One region of the Gottfriedia sp. NPDC057991 genome, then DNA from elsewhere that is predicted to be linked to it. Evidence: riboswitches for the same ligand, from Rfam matches in the RefSeq annotation. Region 1 holds a riboswitch; each other region holds the start of a gene.

The links. A riboswitch is a leader RNA that binds a small molecule or an ion and turns the genes downstream of it on or off. The one in region 1 is predicted to bind thiamine pyrophosphate.
Region 2: linked by a shared signal. The riboswitch ahead of ACFVR2_RS18280 (thiamine phosphate synthase) and the one ahead of ACFVR2_RS00300 (ABC transporter substrate-binding protein) in region 1 are both predicted to bind thiamine pyrophosphate.
Region 3: linked by a shared signal. The riboswitch ahead of thiD (bifunctional hydroxymethylpyrimidine kinase/phosphomethylpyrimidine kinase) and the one ahead of ACFVR2_RS00300 (ABC transporter substrate-binding protein) in region 1 are both predicted to bind thiamine pyrophosphate.

The regions. Positions count from the first base shown of each region.
Region 1 is NZ_JBHVQN010000001.1:60,751-64,034, forward strand. It holds gene hmpA (NO-inducible flavohemoprotein) at 1-87, opposite strand, end outside; gene ACFVR2_RS00290 (RrF2 family transcriptional regulator) at 274-717, shown strand; gene racE (glutamate racemase) at 817-1,608, opposite strand; TPP riboswitch at 1,840-1,949, shown strand; gene ACFVR2_RS00300 (ABC transporter substrate-binding protein) at 2,037-3,029, shown strand; gene ACFVR2_RS00305 (thiamine-binding protein) at 3,042-3,284, shown strand, end outside.
Region 2 is NZ_JBHVQN010000005.1:370,615-373,898, reverse strand. It holds gene ACFVR2_RS18295 (thiazole synthase) at 1-24, opposite strand, end outside; gene thiS (sulfur carrier protein ThiS) at 27-230, opposite strand; gene thiO (glycine oxidase ThiO) at 257-1,348, opposite strand; gene ACFVR2_RS18280 (thiamine phosphate synthase) at 1,332-1,946, opposite strand; TPP riboswitch at 2,034-2,143, opposite strand; TPP riboswitch at 2,380-2,494, shown strand; gene thiC (phosphomethylpyrimidine synthase ThiC) at 2,631-3,284, shown strand, end outside.
Region 3 is NZ_JBHVQN010000003.1:276,844-280,127, forward strand. It holds gene cytX (putative hydroxymethylpyrimidine transporter CytX) at 1-1,098, opposite strand, end outside; gene thiD (bifunctional hydroxymethylpyrimidine kinase/phosphomethylpyrimidine kinase) at 1,091-1,897, opposite strand; TPP riboswitch at 2,033-2,143, opposite strand; gene ACFVR2_RS12840 (FeoB-associated Cys-rich membrane protein) at 2,250-2,402, opposite strand; gene feoB (ferrous iron transport protein B) at 2,421-3,284, opposite strand, start outside.

The DNA.
Region 1 (3,284 bases):
ATAGAATACTTTAGTGATCTCTGTACCCTTTACTTCTAAGACTGGAACTGTTGACTTAATAATATCAATTGTTTTTTGAGATAACATGAAAAATCCCCCTAATCACGATTTAAAGTAGTATTGTAAATACATCTTAATCTTAGACCTAGAATTCGTTTAAAGCAATATACAAAATACTTCTTTTGTGAATTTTTTCGAAAAAATACATAAAAGTTTAAAAAATGTTCACAATTATGCTATGATTAATTTTAAATAAAATAGTGAGGACAAGTTATGCGTTTAACAACTTATTCGGATTACTCTCTTCGTGTATTAATATTTCTAAGCTCAGAGCCTCGTGAAAAATTAGTTAAAATTAAGGACATCGCTGAAGCTTATGATATTTCTAAAAACCATTTAATGAAAATAATTTATAATTTAGGAAAGATGGGCTATATCGAAACGATACGTGGTAGAAACGGTGGAATCCGTTTAGCTAAATTGCCAACAGAAATAAATATCGGAGAAATAATCCGTAAAACTGAAGAAGACTTTAATATTGTAGAATGTTTTGAGCACGGTGGTACTTGTGTTATTACGCCCGTTTGTTCTTTAAAACATATATTTAATAACGCATTAGAACAATTTTTACAAGTATTAGATCAATATACATTAGAAGATGTTGTAAAGAACAATGCGATGCTTAAAGATTATTTTTCAAGTAGTAAAAAAGAATAAACTTTATTAAATTGAAGAGCGTTTGCAATTTAAAAAAACACAAAAACCAACAAAGGATTACTTTGTTGGTTTTCTTCATTTATTGAAGTCTATAAATTTTTATAGTTTTATATACTTTACATTTTCCATCGGTTCTTGGAATAAAGATGAAGCTATTTTACTAAAAATGGTTGGATCCCCAGTTGTAAAAAATTCGTGTGAAATGATTTCAGAGTTCGATAATATATTTTGTTGATCCAGTATTGCACTTACTTCTAAAGCTGTTTCATCGCCAGAGCTGATAAGTTGGATTGATGGTCCCATCACTTTTTGAATGATTGGACCGAGTAATGGGTAATGAGTACAACCAAGTATTAGGGTATCAATATTTGAATCAATAAGCGGTGCAAGAGTGTGTTTAACAATCTCAAATATTTCAGGTTTATTGTAGTCCCCATTTTCAACAATTCCAGCAAACTCTGGACATGCCAAACCTTCAATTAAAACTTTGTCATTAATCCGCTTTAGTGCAGAATGATATGCTTTACTATTAATAGTAGCATTCGTTCCTATGACACCGATGTGGTCATTTTGTGTTAATTTGATTGCTGCTCTGGCACCTGGGCGAACAACACCAATGACTGGGATTTGGAGTTTTTCTCGCATTTCATTTAAGACTATTGAAGTTGCTGTATTACAGGCGATGACTAACATTTTTATATCTTTTTCCAATAGAAAATTAGTCATTTCCCAAGTGAATTTTCTAATTTCCGTATATGGTCGTGATCCGTATGGACATCTTGCTGTATCGCCTAAGTATAAAATGTCCTCTTTAGGTAATTGTCTTATAATTTGTTTGGCAACTGTTAAGCCCCCAACACCTGAGTCAATGACTCCGATTGGTTTATTCAAAAAATCCCCTCATTTTACTTAATAATTTGTTGATGTAGTATATTCTTTATCCATCTAAGATTTTACTATAAGAAATGATATTTTTGTTTATCATTCTCTTTTTAAAAATGTTATAATTTCATAGTTTTATTTCGCTTATTAACTGAGTATTAAAACAATTAAACGCAAGTTAAAAATAATTCGTAAAATCAACCATTATCTGTTATATTTATGAGGAAAAGTTTATATATGAGAAAAATGTGGAGGAGCCAGTGTTGCTGGCCGAGATAGCGTCCTTAAGATGTTGACTCTTAGAACCTGATCTGGGTGATGCCAGCGTAGGGAACAGTATCTCTTTTTAGATATGTTTTTTACAGCGCATTTACGTCCGGGTTAGTATCCGGGCGTTTTTTTTTGTATAAACAAGAAACAAAAAGGAGATATAGATAATGAAAAAACTAGTAGTATTTTTAGTGGCTATTTGTTTAATGTTAACTGGATGTGGTCAAAACAAAACTGCCACTACTAAAAAGACAAAGAAATTAAAAAAGGTGACAGTCGTACTAGACTGGACGCCAAATACAAATCATACTGGGCTATTTGTTGCTAAGGAAAAAGGTTACTTTAAGGAACAAGGACTTGATGTAGATATAATCAGTCCGGGAGAAACAGGGGCAGACCAATTGGTGGCATCAGGTAAAGCAGATTTTGGGGTTTCTTATCAAGAGTCAATTACACAAGCAAGAGTTCAAAATGTACCGATTGTTTCAATTGCAGCAATTATTCAACATAATACTTCTGGGTTCGCATCACCAGTGAAAAAAGAAATTAAGTCTCCAAAAGATTTCGTTGGAAAAACATATGGTGGATGGGGTTCACCGGTTGAAAAGGCTATTTTAAAATCGCTTATGTCAGAAGAAAATGCGAATGTTAATAAGGTAAATATCGTTAATATGGGTGATGCTGATTTCTTTACAGCAGTAAAAAGAGATATCGATTTTGCGTGGATTTATCAAGGATGGACAGGGATTGAAGCAGAGCTTCGTGGAGAAAAATTAAACATGATTTATTTAACTGATTATAGTAAAAAGCTAGATTACTATACTCCAGTTTTAGCTACGAACGAAAAAATGATTAGTAAAAACCCTAAAATAGTAAAAGCATTTGTTGCTGCAGCATCAAAAGGATATAATTTTGCGATTGATAACCCAAAAGAAGCTGCATCAATTTTAATAAAGGATAATCCGGATTTAGATAAAAAATTAGTGGAAAAAAGCCAAGAATGGTTAGCATCTAAATATAAAGATGATGCAGACCGTTGGGGAGAGCAAAAATTATCAGTTTGGAAAAACTATGCAGATTTCTTAGCTGAAAATAAATTATTAGAAGGAAACTTTAAGCCAAAAGAAGCATTTACGAATGATTTCTTACCAGCGAAATAAGGAGGAGTTAATATGCAAACTACTTTAATGAGTGTCCAAATTATACCGAAAACAAATAATATTGAGGATGTTATTCCAGCAGTTGATGAAGCTATTAAAATTATTGATGAATCAGGTGTAAAATATCAAGTTCAACCATTGGAAACAACTATGGAAGGTGACTTGAAACAATTGTTAGAGGTTGTTCAAAAAATGAATGAAAGAATGATTGAAATAGGTTGCCATAATGTGATCACTCAAATGAAAATACTTTAC
Region 2 (3,284 bases), on a different contig from region 1:
CGTATGATTTCCTACTTTTAACATGATTAGCCACCGCCTACAAAATGTATTAATTCTACAGAATCTCCATTAGAGAGATGAGTTAATGAATACTGTTCTTTATAAATAATTTCTTTATTAACCTCGACAATAACAATTCGGTTTTCTAGTTGATATTCTTTAAGCAAATCCTTAATTGTACAGGTTTTGATGGAAATGTTGACGTTCTTTCCGTTTAATCGTATTTCCAAGTGTTTACACCTCCAAAACATAAAAATTAACGATTGATTTTAAATGCTTCGATCCAGTTACGATCGACTTTTCGTTTAAGGATTAAATCTCGAATTAATTTTCCAGTTGCTGGTGCAAGCAAAATACCATTTCGAAAATGGCCGGTCGCAAATAAGATATGATCATCTTCGGGATGAATTCCAATAAAGGGATTATAATCGAGCGTTCGCGGTCGTAATCCTGCCCAAAATGAATCAATTTTCATGTCTTCAATTTCGGGAAGCATTTTTTTAGCAATTTGTATTAATGACTCAATCCCTCTTAAGTTAGGGTTCTCATTCCATTCGTTATCGATCATCGTAGCACCGATGACAAGGCGACCGTCATTCCTTGGAACAATATAATTTTGTTCATGGAAAAGAGTATGTTTTAATACAACCTTTTCACTTCTGACCGAGATACATTCACCTTTAACGGGAATAATTTCGTGATGTAATCCAAGCTGCCCAAACAATGAATTACTCCAAACGCCACTTGCAACTACAATAGATTTTGCTTCAAAATTGCCATTTGTTGTTTTAATTAAATAATGTGAATCATTTTTTTGAATCTGAAATACATGAGTATATTCAAATATAGATGCACCTAAAATTTGAGCACTCTTGCAAAACGCGTTACAGGCAGAAACAGGTAATACATTCACGTCGTCTTCAATATAAGCTGCTCCAATTATGTTTGGATGGACGCCAGGTATCTGTTTTTTTAACTCCTCCTGGTTATACCAAAGTGCCGAAGTTTGAGTGAGTAATGGAGTTAATTGTTTTTTTTCTAATTCTGTATAAGCTAGTTTGAATATGCCACCTGTTTTTAGTTCAATATCAATTCCACATAATTCTTTTAATTCTTCTTGAAGTTGAAAATAAGTTAATTGACTGTTTCTAGCAAAAGTAAAAAATGACTCGGACTGATCCCACTCGGAATGGGCACCAAGCATTCCAGCAGCTGCCTTAGTTGTTTTCTGTCCAACTTGCTGTCCTTCAAGAACTGCGACATGAATATTTTCTTTCGCTAGATAATAAGCAATGGAACAACCTATTATTCCACCACCAATTACTACAACATCATATTTCTTGTTCATAAGCGAATTTGCACCTTTCAAAATATTGCAGCGCAGCTTCTAGAGGATTTCGGGCAGAAAATATGCCAGACATTACAGCAATACCATCAATGTCGTTCTCTTTTAGAACTTGAATATGTTCAGGTAATAATCCGCCGACTGCATAGATTGGTATAGTTAACGTTTTTTTCATCTCTGGAATTAGTTCAATCCCATTAGGTGTTAATCCATTTTTACACTCTGTTTCAAAACAATGACCGTACATAATATAGTCAGCTTTATCATTTTCTGCCTGTATTGCTTCAGTAAGTGTATGAACTGATTTTCCTACTCGTAAATTAGGAAAATATTCTTTTACATCAACAAGTGGAAGACCATGTCCTGGCAAGTGAATATTTGATAGGTTAGAGAAAATAGCGATATCTAAACGATCATTTAAAACAATTTTTTTCATATCTACTTTGTTTATTTTTAGTAGATTTAAGAGTGATATTAGCTCGATTGCCTTTTTCGACTTTTCGCGAATATGTACATAGTCGACTGCATCGATTATTTGAATTATTTTTGTAGCAAGTACTTCGACTGAGTGCTGATCATCTGTAATTGCAATAAGTTCCATGTCCCAGCCTCTTTCATTATCAAAATTTTTTCAACAAAAAAACCACTTTCCTAAAAAAAGAAAGTGGTTACAATGCACGCGAAAAAAGTTTAAAGTGCGCCACTTTCCTACGCAGGTACTAGCCTGTTCAGGTTTTGAGGGTTTAAAAGTAACTACTTTATTCTCAGCCCTTATCAAGGGATCCCCTAGTGATGAATATGTATGAAAATTAATCTTAGCATAGCATATAAAAAATAATATTCAATACTAAATTTATTTTTACTAGTCTAATTTTATTACCAGAAATTGGGCTTGAAGTATAGTGAAATCAAGTATTTTTGGGAGTATAAAAAAACAAAAAAATTTTTTTATTTGGAATTTCTGTAAAAATTTAGGGAAATAAAAACATTTACATTTTAAATTTGTGGGTTTATATTTAGTTTGAACAATTTAATAGATTGACTAGGGGTGTCCAATTAGTTGGGCTGAGAGAGAAACGCAATTAAGTTTCTTAACCCTCAGGACCTGATCTGGTTCATACCAGCGTGGGGAAGTTAGAAATTTCTCATTAATGATTTCATAATTGTTAATGTAGTTTTGCTAACACTTAGCCGGGTCTTAAAAATAAGATTCCGGCTTTTTTCATGCTTTAAATGAATTGGATTTCGTCCTTTTTAAACCAATTAAAAAGGGGAATGAAATCAAATGAACAATTCTGTAAATGAAATGAATTTTTCCATCATGTCTAGTTTTTCAGGGAGTAAGAAGGTATATGTTGAAGGATCTAGACCTGACATTAAGGTGCCAATGCGTGAGATTCAATTAAGTCCAACAACTGGCACTTTTGGAGAAGAAGAAAATGCTCCAGTTAGAGTATACGACACTAGCGGACCTTACACAGATTCAGCTAGCTCAGTTGATATTCGAAAGGGACTTAAGGCGATTAGACAAAACTGGGTGATTGAACGAAATGATGTTGAAGAGTATGAAGGGCGCGAAGTAAAGCCTGAAGATAATGGATATAGAAAAGAGCCAGATCAACATAATGTTGAAGTATTTAAAGGGTTAAAAAGAAAACCGTTACGTGCAAAGGATCATGGAAATATTACGCAAATGCATTATGCTCGTAAAGGGATTATTACACCTGAAATGGAATTTATTGCGATTCGAGAGAATGTTTCAGCTGAATTTGTTCGTGATGAGGTTGCAATAGGAAGAGCTGTCATTCCATCGAATATTAATCACCCTGAAAGTGAGCCAATGATTATCGGTCGTAATTTTCATGTGAAAATTAATGCCAATATAGGTAATTCAGCTGTCACGTCTTCAATCGAAGAAGAAGTAGAAAAAATGACATGG
Region 3 (3,284 bases), on a different contig from region 1:
CTTACGATAAATAAAAACTCCTAAAACCCATGTAATAAACGCGATCCAATCAATTTTCAACGATTTATTTATACTTGTTCTTTTTAGAATAAAATAATCCGTTAATAAAATTGCATATAGCGGTGCAAAAAATGAACCAATTGTATATAAAAATCCTTCATACTTTTCAATTGGGAAAATAACGGCTAATAATGTTCCTATAGCTGTAACGATAAGGGCTATATGTTTTCCATTTAGTTTTGGAAAAATGGTTGTAACTGATATTCCGGCAGAATATGCATCCATGAATGTTGTTGTAACAGTAGCTAGGACGACGATACCTACTGCAAACAATCCTAGATTTGCACTCATTAAAACAGCAACCGGGTCTACTTCATTAAAAGCAAGTGCTGCGCCTAGCCCAATAATATACATCCAAGAGCTACCAAACATATAACCTATAAAACTACCAATTGCTCCATCCTTTGTTGTCTTTGCAAATCGAGTATAATCACTAATTAATGGAATCCACGATAGTGGCATAATGACTGATAATTCAACTGCTTCTCCAAAAGATAATCCGGTAGTGCTTGGTTGAGTTAAGATTTTATCGCTTTTAAAAATAACAAAACACAGTACAATTGTTAGAACAAATAATAAACAAACGGCTAAACTATTAAGTTTTTTTGAAGCATTTTGTCCAAAGTACAACCAGATTGCGATTAATATTCCAATTACTAAACACCAAACCCATAAGTGATCAAATTTATAATCTTTTATTGTAACTAAATTGATTGAGCGAGCTCCTGTTAAAATCATAATTGCCGTCCAGCCTAGTAACTGTAGAACATTTAAAATCGAAAACAAATAGCTACCATAGCTACCAAATGAAATTTTTGTAGATTCCATTGCTGACAATCTTTGTTGAGAACCAATGACTCCACCTAAAATAAGTAATAGTGTTCCAAGTAAATGCCCTACTAAAATGGCCGTCAAACCTTTCTTAAAACCTAGTGGTGCTACCAGTGCACCAGTCATAATTTCCGCTACGGAAACTGCCGCACCAAACCAAAGTGTTGTAAAGTTCCACTTTGTCATTTTTGCATTTTGATTAGACATGTTGAACGCCTGCCTTTTCATACAATGAGTAGAAATGATGGACAGGACCTACCCCTTTTCCGATTGAAAAGGAATGTTGAATTGCTAATGTTATATAGGTTTTCGCCTCTCTAATTGCCTCATTTAATTCAAGTTCATTTGCTAAATTAGATGTAATCGCTGAAGATAAAGTACAACCTGTACCGTGGGTATTAATTGTATTAATTCTAACGCTGTTAAAGCTTGTAAACTCCTCACCATTAAAACAAATATCGGTCGCTTCACCTTCTAGATGACCACCCTTTACAAGGACGTTCTTAGCACCTAATGAGTGAATTTGAATAGCAGCTTCTTTCATCTCGTCAATCGTTGTAATTTTTCTTCCGGTAATAACTTCTGCTTCAGGAAGATTTGGCGTAATTACAGTTGCTAGCGGAATCAATTCTTGTATTAAAGCTTCCTTTGCATCCGGACTTAATAAATCAAATCCGCTTTTTGAAACCATAACTGGATCAACTACGATTTGCTTTGGTTTATATTGCTTTAGTTTCTCAGCAATTACTTTAATCGTCTCTATTTTGGATACCATTCCAATTTTTACAGCATCTACTTCAATATCAGTAAAAATTGCATCTAACTGACTAGCAATAATCTCTGGTGTCATGTCTTGTACTGCAAACACTCCTTGCGTATTTTGAGCTGTTACTGCTGTAATTACACTCATTCCAAAAACACGATGAGCCGAAAACGTCTTTAAATCCGCTTGAATACCTGCACCACCACTTGAATCAGAGCCTGCTATCGTTAATACTTTTTTCAATTTTCTTCCCCCTATTTCATGAATAGAACTCTTTGATCTTACAGATAGAAGATGAAACTTGATTTTAAATACAAAAAAGCACAAATCCCATAAGGACCTGTGCTCGAACAAATCAATGTTATGAATACAAAAAATGTATTCTACCGTTCACTTTCCTACGCTGGCATTATCCAGATCAGGTTAAAGGGTCAAAGACTATTGTGTCTTAATCTCAGCCGACCATTTACGGCACCCCTAGTACTATTCAATTATTTAAGTTGATTACTTTATCATCTTAATTAATCCTTCTACTTAATTCAAGTATTTAGACAGATTACTTTAAATTAAATCTTTTCTAGTTAACGCTATATTTCTATTTTGAATAATTTGTATCACAATTTGAACTACAAGTTTTTGCGATTGAGCAGGAACCACATTTACCTTTTTTAGTTTTCTTTATATATCGTAAAAGTGTCCACCCTGCGTATCCAAAAATAAGAGCTCCTATTATAATATTGACAATCATAAGTAAATACTCCTTTCTTTAGTAGCCTAATAGACTCCCAACTTGATAGATCATTAGCGCTAATACATATGCAATAACTAATGCATATCCAACTGAGAAATACGTCCATTTCACTGAACCTGTTTCCTTACGAATTGTCGCAACAGTTGCAAGACATGGTACATACAATAAGACAAAAACCATAAAGCTAAATGCAGAAAGTGCAGAGAATTGTGTTGACAATATCCCTTGTAAAGAATTCGCATTCGGCACGTGATAGATGATATTCATGGCAGATACGACAACCTCTTTAGCCAAAAATCCTGTTAGTAAAGAAGCACCTGCTTGCCATGTTCCGAATCCTAACGGTGCAAGTATTGGTGTAAGTATGCCCCCAATCATTGCTAAAAAGCTATCATCCATCGAAACACCTAAACCACTTGGTCCCATGTAAGATAATAACCATATTACGACAGAACCACCAAAAATAAACGTACCTGCTTTTCGAATAAATCCTTTACCTTTATCCCATGTACTTCTAAACAAAGCTTTACCTTGTGGCATACGGTACGGTGGGAGTTCTACGACAAATAATGAAAACTCACCCTTTAATATAGTAGATGAAAAAACCTTAGCTAATATTAGTGCAACTACTATTCCGAGTATATAAAGTGAAAATACAACTATTGCTTGGTTTTTCGCAAAAAAGGCTCCAACGAATAGTGCATACACTGGTAAACGTGCCGAACAAGACATTAATGGTGTTAACAAAATTGTGAGTAGTCTCTCTCTAGGCTGTTCAATTGTTCTAGCTGCCATAACTCCAGGTACATTACAACCAAATCCTATAATCATTGGAATAAATGCTTTCCCGGTTAAACCAACCATTTCCATTGAACGATC